DNA from 3 places in the Streptomyces canarius genome. Region 3 is predicted to be linked to each of the others. Evidence: riboswitches for the same ligand, from Rfam matches in the RefSeq annotation. Region 3 holds a riboswitch; each other region holds the start of a gene.
The links. A riboswitch is a leader RNA that binds a small molecule or an ion and turns the genes downstream of it on or off. The one in region 3 is predicted to bind S-adenosylmethionine.
Positions count from the first base shown of each region.

Region 1 (3,270 bases), on a different contig from region 3:
GGCGGTAGGCACCGGCCGCGTCCTGGGCCGCGGCGCGGCAGGTGTCCTCGTCGGCGCCCGCCTCGCGGCCGGCGAGCACCAGCGAGGCCACGAGCCGCTTGAGGTCCCACTCCCAGGGGCCGTGCGCGGTCTCGTCGAAGTCGTTGAGGTCGATGACGAGGTCGCCGCGGGCGTCGCCGTACAGCCCGAAGTTGGCCGCGTGGGCGTCACCGCAGATCTGGGTGCCGATCCTGGTGGTGGGGGTGCGCGCGAGGTCGTACGCCATGAGTGCGGCGGAGCCGCGCAGGAAGGCGAAGGGGGTGGCCGCCATCCGGCCCACGCGCAGCGGGGTCAGTTCGGCGATGCGGCCGGCGTTGGACTCGGCCACCGCGCTCACCGCGTCGGGGCGGGCGGCGTCCAGCTCCAGCGTGCGGTGGGCGGAGCGCGGCACACCCGTCCGGAGCGCCTTGCCCTCCTCCTTCGGCGAGCCCTGCGGCGGCCAGGCGGCGAACCCGCGCACCCGGGGCAGGCGGCGTGCGCCCCGGTCCGCCGCGTCCGTCGCTCCTACATCGGTTCCGGTCACCGCGACCGCCTTCCCCGCACGGCCCGCCCGCCTTCGAACAGGCGACGGTACGAACATCAACTCGGGGAGACCGTACAGCCGGTGGCCGAAAACCGTCAGCACCCTGGGGAAACTCAGCGCGCCCGCGGGTGAAGACCCTCAAGACCCTGAAGGCCCTGAAGGCCCTGAAGGCCCTCAAGACCCTGAAGATTCTCAAGACCTGAAGACCCTCAAGGCATTGAAGGCCCTGAAGGCCCTGAAGGCCGCTCTGTAGCCCGCCACCCGAGTGTCAGTGCCTCTTCGGCGCCGAAGCAGGTGAGCAGCCTCCATGCCGGCGCCGACCAGGCGAACACCGCGTCCTGCCCGAACTCCCGTCCCAGCGCGCGCGCTTCGTCGTCGCTCAGGCCGACGATCGCCGCGCTCTCCTCGGTGTGCCGGCCGTCCGGGTCACCGCCGACAGCGGGCCACCACGGAAGTCCCCGCCGGCGCAGCAGGCCGAGCAATTGCCGATGCGCGCGGTCGTTGTGCTGCCGGGAGGCGCGGGTGCCCCGGGGGTTGTGGGCCGTGACCACGTGGATGGTCTCCCCGTGCGGGACGGGGAACCGGCCCACCACCACCCCGGGCGGTGCCGGGGTGATGCGGACCGGTCCTCCGGGCAACTCCACGTCCACGACGGCCTGCTGGTAGAGGCCCCACTGGGACGTTCGCGTGATCGGGTTGCCGGCGGTCATGAGGGTCTCCGTCCGAGAGGGACCCCCTTACCCGCCGGGCAGGGAGATCCGCGCTTACCCCCACGGGACCGTGGGGGCCCGGTCTTCCCTGGAGGGCACCTTGCGCGGTGAGCGAGGTTGCCAGCCGACGCTCGTCCAGGGGCGCGATCGGCTTCGTGACCGAGGCGGATCCTGGCACGGGGCCCGGCGCAAAGTCCAGCCCAGGACCCGTGGCTGACGTCGCATCCGCCGTCACATGACGGCCGTGTACCCCTTCCACCCGGTGGCGATCTTCACTCGGCCCCCGAACGAGCCCTTGCCGTTGCCGTTGTAGCGCCACACGGTGCCCGCGGTGTCGCGGGCCACGAGGTCCGCGCGGCCGTCGCCGGTGAAGTCGCCCGCGCCGACGACCGCGTTGTAGGAGGCGCCCCAGTCGGCGAACACCTTGACGCGGGCCTTGAAGCCGCCCGTGCTCGTGGTGGTGGCCTCGTACCGCCACAGCTCGTTGGACTTGTCCTGGACGAGGAGGTCGCCGCGGCCGTCGCCGGTGAGGTCACCGGCGCCGACGATCTTCTTGTAGCCGGTCCAGTGGGAGGCGATCCTCGTGCGGGCGGAGAGCCTGCCGTTCGCCGCGCCCTTGAAGAGGTAGACGTCCCCGGTCGAGGACTGGCGGCCGATCAGGTCGGGCCGGCCGTCGCCGTTGACGTCGCCGGGTGAGGTCAGGACGTCGTACGCGTTCCAGCCGGAGGTGCCGAGCGAGGTGTACGGCGTGGCGGGCGTCGGGGCCTTGCCGCAGGCCGGGCGGTAGGCCCGCAGGGCGCCGCCGGTGCGGACCAGCACGTCGTTGCAGTGGTCGCCGTCCAGGTCGCCGAACGGCACGATCCGGGCGGTGGCCGGCCAGCCGGAGCCGGAGACCGTGCCGCCCAGCGTGCCCGTACCGGTGCCGCGCCGGACGGTGAGGGTGCCGGAGGAGCTGAGGGTGAGGACGTCACCGACCCCGTCGTTGCCGGCGTAGTCGCGCGGTGCCGCCGTCCCGGCGGTCACCTTGACGTCTCCGGAGAGGGTGAGCGCGGCGCCCCGGCCGTCGGCGGGCCGGGCGGTGAGGGTCCAGGTGTAGGCGCCGTTGGCGACCAGGCGACCCGCGGTGTCCCTGCCGTCCCAGGCGGCCGTCAGCAGGCCCCGGGCCGTGCCGCCGGAGAGCGTACGGACGGTGGCGCCGGACGTCTTCCGGCGGACGGTCACCTTCCAGTCGGCGGCGGGCTTGGACAGCCACCAGGTGCCGGACCAGTGCGCGGAGCCCGCGGTGACCGTGGCGTCGACGGCCGTGAGGGGGGACGCCGGGACGCCGGCCGGCACGACGTGCACGCGCTGGTCGCGGTCGGCGTAGGCGACGCCGCCGCCGAAGCGGTCCACGGTCCAGCTGCTCCCGGCCCCGGTGTTCTCCTGGCCGAGGTCGGTCCAGTCGGCCAGCTCGCGGCTCGGCAGGTCGGTGTGACTGCCGCCGGCCGGCAGCCCGTTGTGCAGGTCGAGCAACCTCAGCCCGCTGTCCGACTGGGTGCCGGGAACCCGCTCGACCAGGTATCCGTCCCCGAGCAGGACCCGGCTGTCCGGGGCGGTGGAGGTGCGCTTGGTCGTGCGGTCGTACAGGCCCGCGCCGTGTACGTCGCCCCAGGCGTCCCGGCAGACCCAGTAGACGAAGCGGCCCACGGCCTGGAGGTCGGACGGGGTGCAGCCGTCGCGGGTGGTGAAGGACTCGACGGCGGTTCCCGCGGGGAGCCGGGTGGCCGTGACCTTCCCGCCGCTCGCCGCGCCGCTCCACAGGGTGTTCCCCCACACGGCCGCGGCGACCCGGTCCCGCTTGAGCAGGACCTTGCCCGCCCCGGCGGTGGCGAACCCACCGATGTACTGCTTGCCGGAGGAGGCGCCGTCGACGACGGCGTACCGCCCGGAGAGGTCCGTGAGCTCCGGGGAGTCGTCGCCGGTGTCGAGGGTCGGGCCCCAGTCGACGGCGCCGTTGGC
Region 1 is NZ_BMVN01000013.1:87,493-90,762, forward strand. Features, by position in the region: gene IE294_RS20085 (DUF2252 domain-containing protein) at 1-619, opposite strand, end outside; gene IE294_RS20090 (DUF3293 domain-containing protein) at 772-1,272, opposite strand; SAM riboswitch class IV at 1,318-1,433, opposite strand; gene IE294_RS20095 (FG-GAP-like repeat-containing protein) at 1,504-3,270, opposite strand, start outside.
Region 1: it holds a riboswitch for S-adenosylmethionine, as region 3 does, so the genes downstream of both, IE294_RS20090 (DUF3293 domain-containing protein) here and thrC (threonine synthase) in region 3, are expected to answer to the same signal.

Region 2 (3,270 bases), on a different contig from region 3:
GGCACCGGCCGGACCGGCCGGACGCCCTTGTGCGCCCCCCTGCTCACCTCCCGTCGCCACATCGACCTCCAGCGCGTGTGCAGCGCGATCAGCCGCCACCGCTGAGCCGGGCCGCCCCTCCGCCCCCACCGACCGGTCACGCCCGTGCCGGCGCGCCCCTTCGCACACCCACCACCCGGGGAGACGCATGTCCATCACTCCGCTCGCCGCCGTCCCGTCCACCCGCGGTACCGCGCCCGTCTTCCGAGGCCGGATCGGCCGGGACGCGCGCAGCGGCCACTACGCCGTGCCGCACCGCTACCGGCTCCATCTGTCGACCGCCTGCCCCGACGGGCTGCGCCTCGCCGTCGGCCACAGCCTGCTCGGCCTGGACGACCGCTGTCCCGTCACCCTCCTGCCCGCTGTCCCGGACTGTCCCGGCGGCGGCCACGCCGTGCTCCGCCCGCTCTACGAGGCGAGCGCCCACCACTACACCGGCCCGGCGCTCGCGCCCGTGCTCAGCGACGACTGGTCCGGACGCATCGTCAGCACCCACACCCCCGACATCCTGCGCGACCTGGACCGGTTCCGGCCGGGCGGCGACGCCCGCCTGTACCCCTCCGGCCTGGAGTCCGTGATCGAGGCCGTCGAGCGGATGTGCGCCGAGGGCATCGAGGAGGCCGCGCAGGGCGCCGGCCGCGCCGGTGCCGACCCCGCCGAACGGGCCGCCGCCCTCGACGTGCTGCTGGACACCCTGGGCCGGCTGGAGCGGCGGCTGAGCGGCGCGGAGTACCTGGCCGACGACCGGCTCACCGCCGCCGACATCGAGCTGTGGGTCACCCTCGTGCAACTCGACACCGTCCACCGCTGCCACCTCGACGCCTCCGCCGTGCACCGCATCGTCGGCCACCACGCCCTGTGGGCCTACGCCCGCCGCCTGGCCGCCCACCCCGCCTTCGGCCGCCACCTCGACCTCGACGGCATCGCCCGCCGCCACCACGGTCGCTGCCAGGGCCTGGAGGCCGCCGGAGCCGCTGTCCAGATCCTGGACTGGGCAGGCCACGCCGCGGATGCCCCGGACGCTTCGCGCAGGTGAGAGCGGGCCGCCGAGGTCCACTGGGCGGACGGCCGTTGACATTCGAACGGGCAACTGCCTTACTTACGGCTCAGAACGGTCATGAGCGTCAGCGCCAAGCCCTGGCTCGCTGACCGGCAACCCTCGCACCGCGGTGGGGTGCCCCAGGTGACGACCGGACCGGATGACGTTTTCGGTAAGCGCGAGGCCCCACGGGGCCGGAACAGTGACAGGTGACGCCATGTACGCAGCTCCCAGGACGGCCGCGAGCCGCCCCCAGGGCTGCGTACCGTCGTACGCCGGTCTCCTCGTCGCCGACCGCGCCGTCGATCTGCTCCGCGTGAACAGCGCACTGTGTACCGCACCGGGCTCTGCCCGCTGTCAGGGCTGACGTCTCCTCCCAGCCCCCGCGTTCCCGCCGCACACCGTCCGTCCGGTGTGCCGTTGTCCGCCCAGCCCCCGGTTCCGCGCCTGTTAGTGCGCCGCCTCGTGCCCCAGTGCCGTCGTGGCCCACCTCCGCTCCCGCGCGGCCCCGGGGTGACCGACTCCGCCGGAGCCCGCCATGAGTGAACCCGCAGGCGCCGCCGTCTCCCTAGCCGAGGCGCCGGCCCCCGCCGACACACCGTCAAAACCCCTGTCCGCCCAGCCGGTCCAGCCGCTGCGCCGGCCCGGCCGGTGGATCGTCACCGCCGCCGTCCTCGTACTCGTCGCGCAGATCCTGCACGGACTGGTCACGAACCCCTTCTACCAGTGGGACCGCTTCCGCTACTGGTTCCTGCGCCCCACCGTCCTCGACGGCCTCCTCGTCACCCTCGAAGTCGCCGCGCTCAGCGCCGTCCTGGGGCTCCTCGGCGGCATCCTGCTGGCACTCGCCCGGCTCTCCGGGAGCCCGGTTCTGCGCGCGGTCAGCTGGACCTACACCTGGCTGTTCCGCTCCGTACCGCTCATCGTCGTACTGATCTTCCTCTACAACTTCAGTGCCCTGTACAAGACGTTGAGCCTCGGCGTGCCGTTCGGACCCGCCTTCGTCACCTTCGACGAGTCCCGGCTGGCCACGGACATGACGATCGCCGTCATCGGCCTCAGCCTCAACGAGGCGGCGTACGCGGCCGAGGTGGTCCGCGGCGGCATCCTCTCCGTGGACCAGGGACAGCACGAGGCCGCCGCCGCGCTCGGCCTGCCCCGGGGCTACCAGTTCCGCAGGATCGTCTTCCCGCAGGCCCTCAGGTCCATCACCCCGAACTACGTCAACCAGCTCATCGGCCTCATCAAGAGCACGTCCCTGGTCTTCTACGTGTCGCTGCTCGACCTGTTCGGCACGGTGCAGTCGATGGGCAGCACCTACCCCGGTGACGTCGTGCCGCTGCTGATGGTCGCCACCGTCTGGTACCTGATCCTCACCAGCGCCGTGTCCGTCGTCCAGTTCTACGTCGAGCGGTACTACGCCCGGGGCGCCACCCGCACCCTGCCGCCGACCCCCTTGCAGAAGGCCCGGGCCGTCCTCGCCGGCCTGCGGGCCCGGCTGAGCCGGGAGGCCGCCGTATGACCACCGCGCAGACCCTGCCGAAGGCCGCCCCCGCCGCGCTCGAAGTGCACGGCGTCCACAAGTGGTACGGCTCCCACCGCGTCCTCGACGGCATCGACCTGACCGTCCGCCCCGGCGAGGTCACGGTGATCCTCGGACCGTCCGGCTCCGGCAAGTCCACGCTGCTCAGGGTCGTCAACCACCTGGAGAAGCCCGAGATCGGCCACGTCAGCGTGGGCGGCGAGCTGATCGGGGTGAGGCGGCACGGGGACCGGCTCAGGGAACTCAGCGAGCGCGCCATCCTCGCCCAGCGCAGCCGGATCGGCTTCGTCTTCCAGAACTTCAACCTCTTCCCGCACCTGACCGTCCTGGAGAACGTCGCCGCGGCCCCCGCCGCCACCGGCGGGCTGACCAGGGCGGCGGCGCAGGAACTCGCCCGGGAACTCCTCGACCGCGTCGGCCTCGGCGACAAGACCGGCGCCTACCCGCGGCAGCTGTCCGGCGGCCAGCAGCAGCGCGTCGCCATCGCCCGCGCCCTCGCCCTGCGGCCCGGGATCATCCTCTTCGACGAGCCGACCTCGGCGCTCGACCCCGAACTCGTCGGCGAGGTGCTGGCCGTCATCAAGGACCTGGCCACCAGCGGCACCACCCTCGTCATCGTCACCCACGAGATCGGCTTCGCCCGCGAGGT
Region 2 is NZ_BMVN01000018.1:106,168-109,437, forward strand. Features, by position in the region: gene IE294_RS49075 (putative leader peptide) at 1-105, shown strand, start outside; gene IE294_RS24855 (glutathione S-transferase C-terminal domain-containing protein) at 188-1,075, shown strand; SAM riboswitch class IV at 1,153-1,263, shown strand; gene IE294_RS24860 (amino acid ABC transporter permease) at 1,617-2,600, shown strand; gene IE294_RS24865 (amino acid ABC transporter ATP-binding protein) at 2,597-3,270, shown strand, end outside.
Region 2: it holds a riboswitch for S-adenosylmethionine, as region 3 does, so the genes downstream of both, IE294_RS24860 (amino acid ABC transporter permease) here and thrC (threonine synthase) in region 3, are expected to answer to the same signal.

Region 3 (3,270 bases):
CGAGAATTCATCCGAATTCAGGGCAAGTCGGGCCCCATAAAAGCCACAAAAGCCGCAGACAACCCGCACACTTTGGCTACTTCTTGTCGGGCGGGCGGCATGAAATCCAGGGCCCGCGACCCGGAGGCCGGGGCCGTGTTCCCCAACTCTACCGCGCTCAATCACACAGAATTGCCCCCTCCGCTTCTCTTACGGAGGGGGCAATCGGATGAACAGCCGGTAACCGCGGTTACCGAAGGTAATGAGCGGGCGGATCCGCGGCTCAGCCGCCGGCGACCGCCGGGATGATCGAGACGCCGGCCCCGTCGGGGGTCGTCGTGTCCAGGCCCTGCTCGAACCGGACGTCGTCGTCGTTGACGTACACGTTGACGAACCGGCGCAGCTTGCCCTGGTCGTCCAGCACGCGCGCGGCGATGCCCGTGTGGTTCTTCTCCAGGTCGGCGATGACCTCGCCGAGCGTCGTGCCCTCGGCGGCGACCTCGGCCCGCCCGCCGGTGTAGGTGCGCAGGATGGTGGGGATGCGAACGGTCACGCTCATGCGGTGGGACCTCCGGTCGGGTTCACGGGTACGGCGGGGCGGCGCCCCAGGGGCGCGGGGCCGTGGTGCGGGTGCGGCTGCCGCCGCGCGGGCGTGACCGGCCCCCACCGGCCCGCGGGTCGCGTGCGGCCTCCCGGCGGAACGCCCGTCATGCGAGGCCGGCCTCTCGGAAGGAGTCCAGGGTCGGGCGGATGGTGGCGGTGAGACCGGTGCCGGCCACCGCGTCCAGGGTCTTCAGGCCGTCGCCGGTGTTGAGGACGACCGTGGTCTTCGCCGGGTCCAGCACGCCCGCCTCCAGCAGCTTGCGGGTGACGCCGACGGTCACGCCGCCGGCGGTCTCCGCGAAGATGCCCTCGGTCCGCGCGAGCAGCTTGATCGCGTCCACGACCTCCTCGTCCGTCACGTCCTCCACGGCACCGCCGGTGCGGCGCGCGATGTCCAGGACGTACGGCCCGTCGGCCGGGTTGCCGATGGCCAGGGACTTGGCGATGGTGTTCGGCTTCTGGGGCCGTACGACGTCGTGGCCGGCCTTGAAGGCGGTGGAGACCGGGGAGCAGCCCTCGGCCTGAGCGCCGAAGATCTTGTACGGCCTGTCCTCGACCAGACCGAGCTTGATCAGCTCCTGGAGCCCCTTGTCGATCTTCGTGAGCTGGGAGCCGGAGGCGATCGGGACCACGATCTGGTCCGGCAGCCGCCAGCCGAGCTGCTCGCAGATCTCGTACGCCAGGGTCTTGGAGCCCTCCGCGTAGTACGGCCGCAGGTTGACGTTGACGAAGCCCCAGCCCTCGCCGGCCGGGTCGCCGATCAGCTCGGAGCAGAAGCGGTTCACGTCGTCGTAGTTGCCCTCGATGCCGACGAGTTCACCGCCGTAGACCGCGGCCATCACGATCTTGCCCTGCTCCAGGTCGTGCGGGATGAACACGCAGGAGCGGAGGCCGGCGCGGGCGGCGGCGGCGCCGACGGCGCCGGCCAGGTTGCCGGTCGAGGAGCAGGACAGGGTGGTGAAGCCGAAGGCGCGCGCGGCCTCCAGGGCCTGGGCCACGACCCGGTCCTTGAAGGAGTGGGTCGGGTTGCCGGAGTCGTCCTTCACGTACAGGCCGCCGGTCACGCCCAGCTCGCGGGCCAGGTTGTCGGCCTGGACGAGCTTGGTCCAGCCCGGGTTGATGTTCGGCTTGCCGGCGACGTCCGCCGGGACCGGCAGCAGGGGCGCGTAGCGCCAGATGTTCGCGGGGCCCGCCTCGATGCGGCGGCGCAGTTCCTCGGTGTCGTAGCCGGAGAAGTCGTAGGCGATCTCCAGCGGGCCGAAGCACTCCTCGCAGGCGAAGACCGGGCCGAGCGGCACCCGGTGACCGCACTCGCGACAGCTCAGGGCCGCGGCGGGGCCGAGGTCGACGGTGGATTCGCTGGTGGTGGCAACTGTCTGCACAGCCATGGAGGCGAGGCCCTTTCTCCTCATCTTCCCCACGACGCATCTCGCCGTGAGACGGAATTGGCACCTTCCCTGGCCGTGAGCCTCGCGCGAACGAGTCCGGTCAGGGGGGTTGCCGGGGCTTCACCGGGCCGTGTCCCTCTGCCCCTCTGGATGAGCGGTATGCGGTTGTGGAACGCACCCGACCCCCGACATGCGATGGTCATCGGCGTTGTTCAAGACTGTAACCGACGGCCGGGACAGTTGAGATAGTCGTCCGAACCGCGAGACAAGAGTGAGGAGCCACAGACTGTGCTGGAAGAAGTCGAGCGCTGGCTGACCACCCGGTCCTGGTCCGTGGCCGATCGTCCGCTGCACCAGATCCTCGCCGCGAAGCAGCGCACGGGCCAGACCGTCAGCGTCGTCCTGCCCGCGCTCAACGAGGAGGAGACCGTCGGCGACATCGTCGAGGTCATCCGGCACGACCTCGTGGAGCAGGTGCCGCTCGTCGACGAGATCGTGGTCGTCGACTCGGGCTCCACCGACCGCACCTCCCAGGTCGCCGCGCGCGCGGGCGCCCGGGTCGTCCACCGGGACGCCATCCTGCCGCGCGTCCCGGCCGTCCCCGGCAAGGGCGAGGTGCTGTGGCGGTCGCTGCTGGTGACCGGCGGGGACATCGTCTGCTTCGTCGACGCGGACCTCAGGGAGTTCTCCTCCGACTTCGTCTCCGGGATCGTCGGCCCGCTGTTCACCGACCCGGACGTCGACCTGGTCAAGGCGATGTACGACCGTCCGCTCGGCGGCAGTGCCGGGCAGGGCGGCCGGGTCACCGAACTCATGGCCCGTCCGTTGCTGAACATGCACTGGCCACAGCTGGCCGGGTTCGTGCAACCGCTGGGCGGCGAGTACGCGGCCCGCCGCACGCTGCTGGAACAGCTGCCGTTCCCCGTCGGCTACGGCGTGGAGCTGGGCATGCTGGTGGACGCGCTGCACCTGGTGGGCCTGGACGCGCTGGCCCAGGTCGACGTGGGCGTGCGCAGGCACCGGCACCAGGACGGGCAGGCGCTCGGCCGGATGGCCGCCGCGATCTACCGCACCGCCCAGCTCCGGCTGGCCCGCGGCCATCTGGTCCGGCCCGCGCTGACCCAGTTCGAGCGGGGGGAGGCGGGGTTCGAGCCGCGCACCTACTCGGTGGACACCGAGGAACGGCCGCCCATGGTGGAGATCGCGGAGTACGCCGAACGGAAGGTGGCCTGAACGGGCCGTATACGGTCGGCTTCCCCGGGCGGGCCGTACGTTTGAGCGGTTCGGGGCCGGGCTAGGT
Region 3 is NZ_BMVN01000006.1:39,593-42,862, reverse strand. Features, by position in the region: gene IE294_RS10960 (MoaD/ThiS family protein) at 263-538, opposite strand; gene thrC (threonine synthase) at 687-1,970, opposite strand; SAM riboswitch class I at 1,988-2,127, opposite strand; gene IE294_RS10950 (glucosyl-3-phosphoglycerate synthase) at 2,259-3,203, shown strand.